DNA from 3 places in the Kribbella sp. C-35 genome. Region 3 is predicted to be linked to each of the others. Evidence: riboswitches for the same ligand, from Rfam matches in the RefSeq annotation. Region 3 holds a riboswitch; each other region holds the start of a gene.
The links. A riboswitch is a leader RNA that binds a small molecule or an ion and turns the genes downstream of it on or off. The one in region 3 is predicted to bind cobalamin.
Positions count from the first base shown of each region.

Region 1: it holds a riboswitch for cobalamin, as region 3 does, so the genes downstream of both, ACLJOO_RS42020 (ribonucleoside-diphosphate reductase subunit alpha) here and metE (5-methyltetrahydropteroyltriglutamate--homocysteine S-methyltransferase) in region 3, are expected to answer to the same signal.
Region 2: it holds a riboswitch for cobalamin, as region 3 does, so the genes downstream of both, cobN (cobaltochelatase subunit CobN) here and metE (5-methyltetrahydropteroyltriglutamate--homocysteine S-methyltransferase) in region 3, are expected to answer to the same signal.

Region 1 is NZ_JAJPWG010000009.1:206,757-211,740, forward strand. It holds gene ACLJOO_RS41995 (methyltransferase domain-containing protein) at 1-112, opposite strand, end outside; gene ACLJOO_RS42000 (hypothetical protein) at 40-297, opposite strand; gene ACLJOO_RS42005 (class I SAM-dependent methyltransferase) at 294-1,118, opposite strand; gene ACLJOO_RS42010 (Fic family protein) at 1,207-2,472, shown strand; gene ACLJOO_RS42015 (DinB family protein) at 2,542-3,123, shown strand; cobalamin riboswitch at 3,184-3,352, shown strand; gene ACLJOO_RS42020 (ribonucleoside-diphosphate reductase subunit alpha) at 3,509-4,984, shown strand, end outside.
Region 2 is NZ_JAJPWG010000002.1:246,454-251,437, reverse strand. It holds gene ACLJOO_RS13905 (DUF3500 domain-containing protein) at 1-947, shown strand, start outside; gene ACLJOO_RS13900 (vanadium-dependent haloperoxidase) at 991-2,262, opposite strand; cobalamin riboswitch at 2,419-2,565, shown strand; gene cobN (cobaltochelatase subunit CobN) at 2,600-4,984, shown strand, end outside.
Region 3 is NZ_JAJPWG010000002.1:1,070,125-1,075,108, reverse strand. It holds gene ACLJOO_RS17615 (vWA domain-containing protein) at 1-1,428, shown strand, start outside; gene metE (5-methyltetrahydropteroyltriglutamate--homocysteine S-methyltransferase) at 1,476-3,734, opposite strand; cobalamin riboswitch at 3,860-4,079, opposite strand; gene ACLJOO_RS17605 (cobalamin-binding protein) at 4,123-4,890, opposite strand.

The DNA.
Region 1 (4,984 bases), on a different contig from region 3:
ACGGCAGGTCCAGGATTGATGCGACCTCCGCGTGCAGGCTCAGCTCACGGCAGGCGTCGACACTGGCCGGCGAGAGGTCCACGCCGGTGTGGGTGAAACCGGCCGCGGCGATCGCCTCCCCGTCGCGGCCGGGACCGCAGCCGAGTTCGAGGACGGTGTCGCGTCCTTCGGCGCGGAGTTGGTCGAGTACGCCGTACGCCGGGCTACTCGCGGCTCGGGGAGGTCGCGGTCGACGCGAGCCTGGATCTCGTTGGAGTAGTAGGTGATCAGGTCCTGCTCGCGTTCTGCGCGGCTCATGGCTTCGTGAGCTTCAGGGCGAAGAGGAGTGGGATACGAGGGGCGGTGTCCGGAAGGCGCCACCAGCCGTGCGGGGTCTGTTGCATCGATGGCCAGCGGGGCCACGGGAGTACTTCGGACTCGCGGAGGGTGGTGAGTTGGAAGCCTGCGTCGGCGAGGGTCGTGGTGATTTCGCCTAGGCCGTGGCGCCATTCGTAGCTGGTCTGGCGGCCGGGGACTTCGTCGCCTGTGTAGGTGACGGTGGAGTCGTGGGCGATCGGGCCGCGGCCTTCGAGGTAGTCGGCGCGGAGTAGGAGGTCCTCGGATTCGCCGGGTAGGGAGACCTCACGGAGCGCGTTGAGCAGCGGGTGGAACTCGACGATGTAGAGGACGCCGCCAGGCTTGAGCAGATCGCGGACGACTTCGGCCCACTGCTTCAGTTCGGGCAGGTAGCAGAGCGCGCCCTTGCCGGTGTAGACGATGTCGAACTGCCGGCCGTCGACCGCATCCAAGGCGTCGTACACGTTGGCGTGCACGTAGTCGACCTCGACGCCCGCCTCAGCCGCGATCCGCCGCGCGGCCTCCAGCGACTTCTCCGACAGGTCGAGCCCACTGGTCCGGGCACCCCGTCGTGCGAACTCGATCGTCTCGGTCCCCAGATGACACTGCAGATGCAGTACGTCGCGACCGTCGAGCGGACCGAGATCCTCCCACTCGTAGTCGGCGAACCAGAACTCCGCGGGCCGGTCGTAGAAGTCGCTCGCCGCATGCAGCGGCGCGCGGGCGTTCCAGTCGGCCTGATTGGCGGCCACCATCTGCTGCGTCTGAGCGTCCAGAGTCACAACCAGCAGTCTCCCCATCACCGGGTTCAATCCAGGTTGTTTATCCACAGGTCTTGTTCAAGGTTTGTGGATAAGCTTGAATAAGAGTATGGCACGGGTTGAGTTGCATCGCTGGCCCGGGCACCCCGACGGGTTCACCCGGGCGGAGCGCCTGGGCGGGTCGTACGAGCTGTATTTCCCCGACCCGCTGGTCGGGCGTGAGTTCGACCTGTCCGACGACGTACTCGCACTGCTCGAGGACGCCGCCGGCGATCTGGCCCGCCTCGACGCGACTGCCGCCGTACTGACGAACAGCGAGGCGTTGGCGCGGTTGCTGCTGCGCGCCGAAGCGGTCGGGTCGTCGCATATCGAGGGGCTCGTCGTCGGCGCGCACAGGTTGCTGAAGGCCGACGTACTGCGGGATCGCAGTCGCGACGTGACCGCCGAGGAGGTGCTCGGCGCGGTCGACGCGATGACGTGGGTGACCGAATCCGTCCAGGCCGGCGACAAGCTCGAGGTCGACCATCTGCTCGAGGCGCATCGCCGGTTGATGGCGCAGTCGCCGCACCCGGAGTACGGCGGCGAGATCCGGTACCTGCAGAACTGGATCGGCGGCCGCTCCCCCGCCGAGGCGTACTACGTGCCGCCGCCGGCGCAGCTGATTCCCGATCTGCTCGCGGACCTGATGACGTTCGTCCGCGAGTCGGGGCTGCCGGTGCTGGCGAAGACCGCGATCGCGCACGCGCAGTTCGAGACGATCCACCCGTTCGCCGACGGCAACGGCCGAACCGGGCGCGCGCTGATCCACCTGATCCTGCGCGCCGACGGCCTCATCACGCGCACCGTGCCGCCGGTCTCGCTCTCGCTCGCCACCCACGCCGCGGACTACATCGAAGCACTGACCGCCTTCCGGTACGTCGGACGCGCGACGACCGCGAAGGCCCGCGCAGCCGCGAATCCGTGGCTGGGGATGTTCGCGAAGGCCTGCACGCACGCGACCGCCGAAGCCGCACGCTTCGAGCAGACCGCGGCCGACCTCAAGGCGGAATGGCGGGAACGCGCGGCGCCGGTCCGCGCCGGCTCCGCGGCCGAACTCCTGATCGAGGCACTGCCCGCCGCGCCCGTGCTGACGCTCGCGGCCGCGGCCCAGCTCATCGACCGTTCCCAGCAGGCCGCCAACCAGGGCCTCGCCCGATTGGTCGAGACCGGCATCCTGCGCGAGCTCACCGACGGGCGCCGGAACCGCGTCTACGAGGCGCCCGAGCTGATCGACGCGTTCACCTTGCTGGAGCGTCGCTTCGCGAGTCCGGCCGCGGACACCCGGATCGAGCCGCCTAGCAGACCGGTCCCGGCAAGGCCAGAACCGACACACTAGGGGGTTTGACTTTCTGGTTGCGATCGAGCAAGAATTCGAACATATGTTCGATCGTACAGGGGAGTTGTGATGCCGGAGGCGTTCGACTGGGACATCCTGCACCGGCCGTCGGCGATGGCGATGGTCCGCGGCCAGCTCGGCTTCAGCTGGATGGTGCTGTCCGGGCGGCTCGCCCAACTGACCGACGAGCAGTACTTCTGGCGACCGGGCAGCGAGGCGCTCACCGTCGTACGGCGGCATTACACCGGGCGGTTCCGGCCGCTCGGGTCCGGCGAGTGGGTCGCGCAGTGGCCGGACGAGCCGGACCATCGCGGACCGCGGACGATCGCCTGGCTGATCGCGCATCTGACCGAGATGTTCTTCGAGCGCTGGGAGTGGACGTTCGGCGAGAGCCGGCAGGGGCGGGCCGACATCACGCTGCACGGCAACGCCCGGGACGCGGTCGCCTGGCTGACCTACTGGGTCGAGGCCTGGCAGGACGCGATCGCCGGTCTGGACGAGGACGCCGCGATGACGATCGGCCTGAGCCAGGCGAACGAACTGGACGCCGCCGAGCCGTTCGGCCACGTGGTCCTGCGACTGAATCGCGAGCTGATCCATCATGGCTCGGAGATCATGACACTCCAGGATCTCTACGCGGTCGCAGCGTGAGGACCACAAGATGTGCGACACGCGGCGTGGCGCTCCCACAAGATATAGATCTTCCCACCTAGCATCACTACTACTGGTGGTTCGGAGCGGTTGGCACCACAAGATGTTGATCATTCCGAGGCAACAGGGGAATCCGGTGCGAATCCGGAGCTGCCCCGCAACGGTGTGTGGACGTGCTGTCGAGGCGTGTCCGCGAGCCCGGATACCTGCCACCGGTGCGTGCACCGCCGGTGCACGCGGTCCGAGATCTCGCGGGTGGGTCGCAGGGCGGACGGCAGTGTTCCCCGGCCGGTGCTGCCGGTCCCGTCATGCGCCCGCTCGCGTGGTCCCGGGTCACCGAACTCTTCTGGAGCGCACACCTGTGACCATTGCTTCCTCATCATCTGTGGCTGCATCACCTGTTTGGGGGGACCTTCGAACAGAACTGACCGTCATCCGCCGCGACGGCAGCAGTACGCCGTTCGACGCCGGCAAGATCTCCGTCGCCGTGACGAAGGCGTTCCTCGCCGTCGAGGGCGCCGACGCGGGCGCCACCCACCGGGTCCGTGACCTGGTCGCCGACCTGACCGGCCGGGTCGTCACCGCCTTGACCAGCCGCGGCGACACGCGCCGCAGCGTGCAGGTCGAGGACATCCAGGACCAGGTCGAGCTGGCGCTGATGCGCGCCGGCGAGCACCAGGTCGCCCGCGCCTACGTGCTGTACCGCGAGGAGCGGACCAAGGCCCGCACCGCCGCCGACCCGACCGGCGTCACCGAGAAGCCGGCGCTGACCGTCCGCGCGGCCGACGGCAGCCGGTCCCCGCTCGACGTCGACCGGCTCCGGGTGATCGTCGCCGAGGGCGCCTCCGGACTCGACGCGGTCGACCCCGAACTGATCCTGAACGAGACCCTCGGCGCCTGCTACGACGGCATCGCACACCACGAGGTCGAGCTCGCGCTGGTGATGGCCGCGCGGTCGTACGTCGAGACCGAGCCGCAGTACAGCTTCGCCGCGTCCCGCCTGCTGCTGGACCAGATCCGCCGCGAGGCGCTGGGCCGCGTCCACGGCGAGCCCCGGCAGGCCAGTCAGGCCGACATGAGCACCGCGTACGTCGACTACTTCCCGCGCTACATCCAGACCGGTATCGAGGCCGGCCAGCTCGATCCCGAGCTCGGCCGCTTCGACCTCGACCGGCTCGCCGCGGCGATCAAGCCCGAGGCCGATCTGAACTTCACCTTCCTCAGTTTGCAGACGCTCTACGACCGGTACCTGCTGCACCTCGACAAGGTGCGGTACGAGTTGCCGCAGGCGTTCTTCCTCCGGGTCGCGATGGGGATGGCGCTGCGCGAGGACGACCGCGAGGCGCGGGCGATCGAGTTCTACGAGCTGCTCAGCTCGTTCCGCTTCATGTCGTCAACGCCGACGCTGTTCAACTCCGGCACCACCCGGCCGCAGCTGTCGTCATGCTTCCTGACCACGGTCGAGGACGACCTGTCCGGCATCTTCACCGGCATCCGCAACAACGCTCTGCTCGCCAAGTACTCCGGCGGCCTCGGCAACGACTGGACCCCGGTCCGCGGCATCGGCGCCCACATCCGCGGCACCAACGGCGAGTCCCAAGGCGTAGTCCCCTTCCTCAAAATCGCCAACGACACAGCTGTAGCTGTGAATCAGGGCGGAAAAAGGAAGGGCGCGGTGTGTGCGTATCTCGAGACGTGGCATATCGATGTCGAGGAGTTTCTCGATCTGCGGAAGAACACCGGTGACGAGCGGCGGCGTACGCATGACATGAACACGGCGAACTGGGTGCCGGACCTGTTTCTGCAGCGGGTGGAGGCCGGTGGGGAGTGGACGTTGTTCTCCCCCAACGAGGTGCCGGAT
Region 2 (4,984 bases), 820 kb from region 3:
AGGACCTGCTGGCCGCGTTGACGCCGGAGCAGTTGAAGAAGATCTCGGCGCCGTTCGACACACCCGATCACCAGAGCTGGACCTACCTGCCTGGTGCTGTTCCGGGCCTGGCGCTGACCGAGTTGTCGGCGGAGCAGGAGGCCCTCGTCGTCCGGCTGCTCGAGCTCGTCTACAGCAAGCGCGGTCTGGCCGATTTCCGCGCCGTGATGGCGGCCGAGATCATCGTCCGCGGCCTCGGCGATCCGATGGAGGTCGCGGAGACCGGGGGATGGGAGGGTTCGACGGTCGGCGACCGCTACTACCTTCGCGTGCTCGGCGATCCCGCCGGGACGGAGCCGTGGGCCTGGCGGCTCAACGGTCACCATCTGGCCTTGCACGTGACGCTGGTGGACGGGGCGATCTCGTTCACCCCGCAGTTCTTCGGGTCGAATCCGGCGGAGGTCCTGTCCGGGCCGCACGCCGGGCGGCGGTTCCTGGTCGCCGAGCAGGATCTCGGCTTCCAGCTCCTGCACGCCCTCGAGCCGGCCCAGCTCGACATCGCTCGGGTCTCGGACGAGGCGCCCGACGACATCCTCACCCGCCACGACCCGGTCGCCGACGCGTCGCTGCTGCACCGCGGTCTGGCGTACGGCGACATGACCGAGGACCAGCGCCAGCTCCTCAGCCTCCTCATCGGTCAGTACGTCGGCCGCGCCGCCGGGCCGATCGGGTTGCAGACGTGGCAGGACATCACCGAGCAGGGGATCGAGCGCCTGACGTTCGCCTGGGCCGGCGAGACCCAGCCGGGCGTCGGCCACCGCCACTACTACTCGATCGCCGGCCCCACCTTCCTCGCCGAGTACGACAACACCCAGGACGACGCCAACCACATCCACTCGGTCTGGCGAGACCTCCGCAACGACTGGGCCACCGACCTCCTCGCCGCGCACTACGCGATGCACCGCTGAAGGGCACCGCTGACGCAGCGCACGGCGAGGAAGCCGGACCCACTCAGTGGCGCGGCCTGAATTCGTGGCCGATCGTCCACGCGGCGGTGCGGTGGCCGAGCCGGTTGGCGTCGGTCATCGCCTTCCGGAAGTGGAAACCGAGCCAGATCCTGGCGTTCATGGTCTCCGCATCGAGCGCCGCGGCGCTGTCGAAGTGCCGGGACGCCGTGGACACCAGGGCCGGTACGTCGAGATCGAGAGACCGGGCGCCGAACAGGTAACTGAAGGTTCCGGTGGCCGCTCCGGTGGCGGATGCGTGCCCGCTGACGTAGTCCGGGTAGGGCGGCGTCTGGAGCAGCGACGACCAGGTCGCGTCGGCTTCGGTGGCTGGGTTCCCGTCGGTGCCGGCCAACCGGACGGCGGTGATCGGGCGCCAGTAGGCGTAGTCGTACTTGGCTCGCCAGCAGGCGATCAACGCATCGGCCACGCTCGTACTGAGCAGGGCGAACGCCCGGGCGCTGTCGACGATGTCCATCCCTCGCGCAGTGACCTGGCTGCGAAGCGCCGCCTCGTACTGCAGCAGGGCGTTGGCGTTCCAGAAGACCGCGGTCTCGGTCTGTGCCGGGGTCCGGGCGGAGCCGACCAGCGCACCCATCGTCTTCACCTCGGCGAAGTCCCGGGCGTAGGCCTTCGACGTGATCGGGTCGGGACCGGGCAGCCGGAACTGCGTCGGCGACCGGAGCGCCAGCGGTACGACGAATCCGAGCCACGGGGCGAGCATCGCGGCGTTGGCATCGGGTGTCGGGCGCCAGACTCCGGGAGCGGGTGTCACGGTGAGTTGGATGTTCGCGCCTCTGCCGTCGTTGAGCCGGGCCTGGATCAGCGTCGCGGCCGCGTGCCGGCCGACCTCGGTTCCGCGGACCTTGGACCGGCCGTCGGGAATGCCGCCGAGCGAGGCGGCGTAGTCGGTCGCGAGCTGCGCGGCCGAGGCCGGGAAGTAGTACCGCAGCACCTCGTACGCCGCCGTCGCGGCCGCTGCCTCCGACGATGCCTTCCCGCGGACCTTGGGTTGCTTCAGGTACGGCTGGTACCGGCCTTCGATCGCCACCACCGCGTCGTACACGGCCAGCGACACGAAGCCGAAGTACAGGCTCCCCACCGGGACCGGGGTGGCGTTCTCCGTGTAGATCGTCCGGCCGGCGATGGTGTTCCACTGGGTGATCACCGCCGGACCCGCCCGGACGCCGCCGGCCTGGCTCGGCACCGCGACGAGGGCAGGACCGACGAGGCCGATGGCCAGTACGACGACCAGAAGTCTCCAGGCCTTCAAGCGCATGATGGTCTCCTTCAGCTCAGGTGGAACCGGATCGGCCTGTGCTGAAGAAGACGTTGCCGTGCGACGCCGGAGGGCGTCCGCAGTACAAACCCTGTCTTTCCGCCCTATACCAAAGCCAGTGCACGGGTCAACGCGACAACGTGGGACGACTTCCACACCTGCTCCGGCGACGCCGGCAGCTCCGTCGGCTACAGTCATGCCGTCATCGACGGCATCAGCAGGAACCCGGTGTGAGTCCGGGGCGGTCCCGCCACTGTGACCCGTGAAGGGGAGTCAGGAACTGCCGCCGTCGTACCTGGAATCGGGGCGTGGATACCTCGGAAAGGAACGCGTGCGCATGCCTGCGAAGCTGCTGTTGCTGTCCACTGCCGACACCGACCTGCTGGCGGCCGCCGCGGCCGACGCCGGGTGGAACGTGGCGAACCCGGCCCGGCTCGATCTCGCCGGGCTCGGACCGCTGCTCGACGACGCGGAGATCGTCGTCGTCCGGCTGCTCGGCGGGCGCCGCGCGTGGGAGGACGGGCTCGACGCGGTCCTCGCCTCGGGGAAGCCCGCGGTGGTCGTGAGCGGCGAGGCCGCCCCGGACGCCGAGCTGATGTCGCTGTCGACCGTGCCCGCCGGTGCGGTCACCGAGGCGCTCGCCTACCTGCGTGAAGGCGGCGCGGACAACCTGCGCAACCTGGCCGGCTTCCTGCGCGACACGCTGCTGCTGACCGGCGACGAGTTCGAGCCGCCGCACGCGCTCCCGGCGTACGGCGTCCGCGGGTCCTTCGTCGACGACGACCGGCCTGTGGTGGGGATCGTGTACTACCGGGCGCACGAGATCTCCGGGAACACCGCCTTCGTCGACGCGCTCGCGGCGGCGGTCACCGAGGCCGGCGCGCAACCACTTCCGGTGTACTGCGGGACTCTTCGCGGGCTCGACCCGGCCGAGAACGTCGGGCTCTTCGATCTACTGCGGAAGTGCGACGTACTGGTCACCACGCTTCTCGCCGCCGGCGGCGCGGTGGCGGCGAACGCGAGCGCGGGCGGTGCGGATGACGCGTGGGACGCGGGCGCGCTGGCGTCGCTCGACATCCCGTTGATCCAGGGCCTCGCGCTGACCTCGACCCGCGAGCAGTGGGTGGAGAGCGACGCGGCCGTCAGCCCGCTGGACGCGGCGACGCAGGTGGCGATCCCGGAGTTCGACGGGCGGCTGATCACGATCCCGTTCTCGTTCAAGTCGTACGACGCCGACGGTCTGGCACGGTACGCGCCGGACGCGGAGCGGTGCGCGCGGCTGGCCGGGATCGCGGTCGCGCACGCCCGGTTGCGGCATGTTCCGCCGGCCGAGAAGCGGATCGCGCTGGTGCTGTCCTCGTACCCGACCAAGCACGCGCGGATCGGGAACGCGGTCGGCCTGGACACACCTGCGTCGGCGGTCGTGCTGCTCGGGCAGCTGAAGGACGCCGGGTACGACCTGGGCGACCTCGATCTGAGCGAGTTGCAGGGCGCGGACGGAGCTGACGGCCTGATTCACCGCTTGATCGCGGCGGGCGGGCACGACGTCGACTGGCTGACGGACGAGCAGTTGGCCAACGCGGTCGCGAAGGTCCCCCTGTCCACGTACGCCACCTGGTTCGGTCGGGTGCCGGAATCGTTGCAGGAGGCAATGACCGGGGCGTGGGACGAGGCGCCGGGGGAGTTGTACGTCGACACGTCCGGTGACGAGCCGGCGATCGCGCTCGCCGCGCTGCGGTTCGGGAACGTCGTGCTGATGATCCAGCCGCCGCGTGGCTTCGGCGAGAACCCGGTCGCGATCTACCACGACCCGGACATGGCGCCGTCGCACCACTACCTGGCGGCGTACCGCTGGCTCGAGGCCCCGCCCGCCGAGGGCGGTTTCGGAGCGCAGGCCGTCGTACACCTCGGGAAGCACGGCACGCTCGAATGGCTGCCGGGCAAGAGCATCGGTATGGCGGCGGACTGCGCGCCCGACGCCGTCCTCGGGAATCTGCCGATGGTGTACCCGTTCATCGTCAACGACCCCGGCGAGGGGACGCAGGCGAAGCGGCGGGCGCACGCGACGGTCGTCGACCACCTGGTGCCGCCGATGGCGCGGGCCGAGACGTACGGCGACATGGCGAAGCTGGAGTACCTGCTCGACGAGTACGCGACCGTGTCGGCGCTCGACCCGGAGAAGGTGCCGACGCTGCGCGCGCAGATCTGGACGCTGATCCAGGCGGCGCAGCTGCACCACGATCTGCACACGTCGGAGAAGCCGGAGGACGACGACTTCGACGAGTTCGTGCTGCATCTCGACGGGTACCTGTGCGAGATCAAGGACGTGCAGATCCGCGACGGACTGCATGTGCTGGGCGGGGCGCCGGAAGGTGAGGCGCGGATCAACCTGGTGCTCGCCGTACTGCGCGCGAAGCAGCTGTGGGGCGGGTCGTACTCGATCCCAGGGCTGCGGGCCGCGCTGGGGACGGCGTTCGGGGTGGACGAAGCTGCGCTCCTCGCGGATCCCGGGCGCGCCGTGCCGGAGCTTGCGGACCTGGCGACACTCGCGGACCTGCCCGCGGTGAGCGGGGCCGACGGCGTCGACCTGCTGGAGGCGGTCGCGCGGAAGCTTGTTGTCGGGATGGAGACGATGAGCTGGGACGCGGCGAAGGTTCCGGTTGTGGTTGCTGAGGTGTTGGCCCGGGACTGTGAAGAAGTGGTGCAGTCGCTGACGTTTGCG
Region 3 (4,984 bases):
GTCGAGGCGATCAACGAGATGCTGGCCGACCTCAACGCCCTGCTGACGGCGCACGCGCAAGGCAGGCCGGAGGTACCCGAACTCTTCGAGGAGTTCATGGCCAACCACGGCGAGTTCTTCCCGGAGAATCCGCGGAACGTCGACGAACTGATCGACGTACTCGCGCAGCGGGCGGCCGCCGCGCAACGGATGCTGAACTCGATGACACCCGAACAGCGCGCCGAACTGGCGGAGCTTTCGCAGCAGGCGTTCGGCAGTCCGCAACTCGCGCAGCAGTTGGCGCAGCTGGACGCTCAGCTGCAGTCGCTGCGGCCGGGGGAGGACTGGTACGGGTCGGAGCAGATGCGTGGTGACGATCCGCTCGGTCTCGCCGAAGGCGCTCAGGCGATGTCCGATCTCGCGGAACTGGATGCGCTGGCCGAGCAGTTGGCGCAGTCGTATCCGGGGGCGCGGCTCGAAGACATCGATCTCGACGCGCTCACCCGTCAGCTGGGCGACGAGGCGACGGTCGACGCGCGGCGGCTGAGTGAGCTGGAGCGGCAGTTGCGCGATCAGGGTCTGATCGAGCGGGCGCCGGATGGTTCGCTGCGGTTGTCGCCGAAGGCGTTGCGTCAGCTCGGTCAGACGGCGTTGGCCGACGTACTGCGGACCGCTCGGGGCTCGGGTGAACGGGACGCGGCCAACGCGGGCGCGGCCGGTGAGCTGAGTGGATCGTCGCGTCCGTGGGAGTTCGGGGACACCCAGCCGTGGGACGTGCCGAGAACGGTGCGGAACGCGGTACTGCGTAGTGCTTCGCTTGATGGGTCCGTCAAGCTTGATGTGGCGGATGTGGAGATCGCCGAGACCGAGCATCGGGCCCGGGCCGCGGTGGCGTTGCTGGTCGACACGTCGTGGTCGATGGTGCAGGAGGGCCGCTGGCTGCCGATGAAGCGGACGGCGCTCGCGTTGCATCAGCTCATCTCGACGCGGTACCGGAACGACGCGTTGCAGCTGATCACGTTCGGCCGGTACGCCGGGGTTGTCGAGCTTCCTCAGCTGATCGGAATGGAAGGCACGTGGGAGCAAGGGACGAATGCGCACCACGCGCTGCTCCTCGCCGGGCGTCATCTGCGACGGCACCCGGACGCGCAGCCCGTCGTACTGATGGTGACGGACGGGGAACCGACCGCCCACCTGGAGCCGGACGGCACGGCCGAGTTCTCGTACCCACCCGAGGCAGCCACCCTCCGCAAGACGATCTTCGAAGTCGACCGCCTGGCGAAACTCGGCGCCTCGCTGACCGTCTTCCGCCTGGGCGATGACCCGCGCCTCAACGCGTTCGTCGACCTCCTGGCCCGCCGCAGCGGCGGCCGAGTCCTCGCCCCCGACGCAGACGGCCTAGGCGCAGCTGTAGTAGGCGACTACCTCCGCACCCGCCGCAAGCTGTAGCCCGACTGGATGGGGTCCTGAGACATGTCCCAGGACCCCATCGCGGTCTACAGCGTTGCGCGGACCTGCTGGGTTGCTGTTGTGAGGTTGCGTAGGGCGGGGGCGATCTCTGCATAGGTGCGGGTTTTGAGGCCGCAGTCGGGGTTGATCCAGAGCTGGTCGGCGGGCGTGGTGGATAGGGCCGCTTGGATGAGGGCGGTGAGTTCTTCGGTCGTCGGGACTCGGGGCGAGTGGATGTCGTAGACCCCGGGGCCGACCCCGCGCCGGAAGCCGACGCCCGCAAGATCCCCCAACACCTCCATCCGCGAGCGCGCCGCCTCGATCGTGGTGACGTCGGCATCCAACCCATCGATCCCGGAGATGACAGCGCCGAACTCCGAGTAGCACAGATGCGTGTGCACCTGAACCTCTGCAGGCGCCCCACCCGTCGCCAGCCGGAACGCGCCGACCGACCAATCCAAGTACGCCTTCCGCTCGGCATTGCGGAGCGGCAGCAGCTCACGAAGCGCGGGTTCGTCCACCTGGATAATCCGGATCCCGGCCGCGACGAGATCGGCGACCTCGTCGCGGAGCGCCAGCGCGACCTGATCCGCCGTCACCTGCAGCGGCTGGTCGTCGCGCACGAACGACCACGCCAGGATCGTCACCGGTCCGGTCAGCATGCCCTTCACCGGCCGTGCGGTCAGCGACTGCGCGTACGACGACCATTGCACCGTCATCGGCACGGGCCGCGACACATCGCCGTACAGGATCGGCGGCCGGACACACCGGCTGCCGTACGACTGCACCCAGCCGTGCTTCGTGGTCGCGAATCCGTCCAACTGCTCAGCGAAGTACTGAACCATGTCGTTCCGCTCGGGCTCCCCGTGGACCAACACGTCCAGCCCGAGGTCTTCCTGTAGCGCGATGACCTGTGCGATCTCGGCCCGCATCCGCTCGTCGTACGCCGCCTGGTCGATCTTGCCCTTGCTGAGGTCGGCTCGGGTACGACGGATCTCCGCGGTCTGCGGGAACGAGCCGATCGTGGTCGTGGCGAGCTTCGGCAGCTCCAGTGATTCCTGCGCGGTACGGCGGTCGTCGTACGACGGACGCTGTCGGTCCTCCGGCCGGATCGAGGCGACCCGGTCGCAGACAGCCTGCTCACAGGCCAGGTCGGACTCCTTGAGCGGACCGCCTGCCGGGTTGGCGGCATCCACGACGACACCTGCGTCCGAGCTCAACGCGCGGCCGAGCAGTACGACCTCGTCCACCTTCTGACGGGCGAACGCGAGCCGCGCGCGAACCCGTGGATCGAGGTCGTCCTCGACGTCGACGTCATACGGGACGTGAAGGAGCGAGCAGGACGTCGACACCTCCAGTCGGCCGACGGAACCGGCGAGGGCGGCGCACGTGGAGAGCGCGTCGCCCAGCGCGGTTCGCCAGACATTCCGGCCGTCGACCACGCCGGCCACGACCGTCTTCTGGCGAAGTGATCGCAGCCCGGCGATCTGATCGACAAGGCCAGGGGCGGAGACGAGATCGAGGGCCAGACCGTCGACGCCGGTCGAGGTCAGCACGGGAAGCGCCGGACCTGGGTCGCCGAAGTACGTCGCGACCAGCAGGCGTGGCCGGTCGGTCAGGGCGGCGAGCTTCGTGTACGCGCGCTGCAGAGCGTCGAGCTCGGCCGGGGTGCGGTCCTGCACCAGCGCGGGTTCGTCGAGCTGTACCCAGTCGGTGTCCAGTTGGGCGAGCAACTCGGCGTACACGTCGACGAGTTGGTCCAGCAGGGTCAGCGGCTGGACGTCGTCGGACTTGGAGAGCAGCAGGAAGGTGAGCGGACCGATCAGGACCGGGCGGAGATTCACGTCGTACTCACGGGCTTCGGCCAGTTCGGTCAGGATCTTGGCCGGGTTCAGGGTGAAGCGGGTCTCGCGGTCGAGCTCGGGCACCAGGTAGTGATAGTTCGTGTCGAACCACTTGGTCAGCTCGAGCGGGGCGACGCCGTCGCGGCCGCGGGCCATCGCGAAGTACTGGTCGAGGTCGCCGAGGCCACGGAATCGGTCCGGAGCGACGCCGAAGAGCTGGACGTGGTCGAGCATCTGGTCGTAGTACGAGAAGGTGTTGCCGGGGATGGTGCCGAGGCCGCGGGACTTCAGGTCGAGCCAGGTCTCCGCCCGGAGCCGGCGGGCTGTGGTTTCGAGTTGCGTCGCGTCGCCGTCGGCCCAGTACTGCTCCAGCGCGTGCTTGAGTTCGCGGCCGGGGCCGATCCTCGGGTAGCCCAGGATGGTGGTGCCGAGGGTGTTGCCAAGAGTGTTACTGGTGTTCACGTCTCTCTCCTCGCGAGCGTGCCGATGGATCGGCGGATCGCTCGCGGGAAAACGCAGGGACCACGGGTACGCCGTGAGCCCGGGCGGGTCCTCCCACGAGACCACCGATCCCCCGCGCACCCGGGTTGGGCGTGCGGGCCGGCGGCAGGTCTTCGGACTCACGGGCAGACCGGCCAGGACCGGTGGACCTACTGGCCGTCGCTTCCCGGACGTTAGTCCAGTGCTTGTGACGGCGGTCGTTCCCGTTCACCGCTGCGGGGCAGTCCCGGATTCTCACCGGGTTCCCTCTTGCCTCGCCCAGCCACATCCTGCGTGACCACGCGAACCGTCGGCACGATCGAGCGTACGCGCGCCGGATGCGGTTCGGCGTACGGCGAGACCAACGCCACTACCGCAGGCGCCGCGCGACGGCCGGATCCGGGATCTCTCCGCGGACAATGGCCGCCAGCACGTCAACACCGTCGACGAGCCGAGGCCCCGGTCGCGCGAAGTACCCGTTGGCGTCCACGGCCCACACCGGAATGTCCGCCGGCAGGTCGCCCATCAGGAGCTCCGTCAACTCGGTAGCCCCATCAAGCCCGAACCCACACGGCGCGGACACCACCACCTCGGGCTGCGACTGCCGCACGGCTTCCCACGTGATCGCCTTCGACCGCTCCCCAGCCACCCCCAGCACATTCACCCCGCCCGCCACCGTCACCATCTCCGGCAACCAGTGCCCCGGCGCAAACGGCGGATCCGTCCACTCCAACAACGCGACTCGCGCACCACCACTGGCCCGCCTACCCAGCCGGGTCCGGAGGCTCTCCACCAACTGCGTGGCGTCTCGGCCGATTGCCTTTCCGATGGTCTCGATCGACTCGAGTATCTCGGTCAGGTTGTGCGGATCCGTGCTCACCACGTCCGCGCGACACCCCAGATAGTCAAGCGCCTCGTCGACATCCGTCACGTCGATCGCGCACACCGCACACAGGTCCTGGGTGATCACCACATCCGGGTCGAGCTCGCGCAACGCACCCGCGTCCAGGTGATACAGATCCTCCCCGGCCGCGACCATCCGACGTACAGCCGCGTCGATCTCGCCCGGTGTCAGACCCTCGGGCAGCGCGGTCGTCGACACGATCCGCCGGTGCGAGCAGCCGCCGGAAAGTCGCACTCGAAGGTGACCCCGACCACATCCGCACCGCCACCGAGCGCGAAACAGATCTCGGTCGCCGAAGGAAGCAACGACACGATCCGCACCCCGCAGA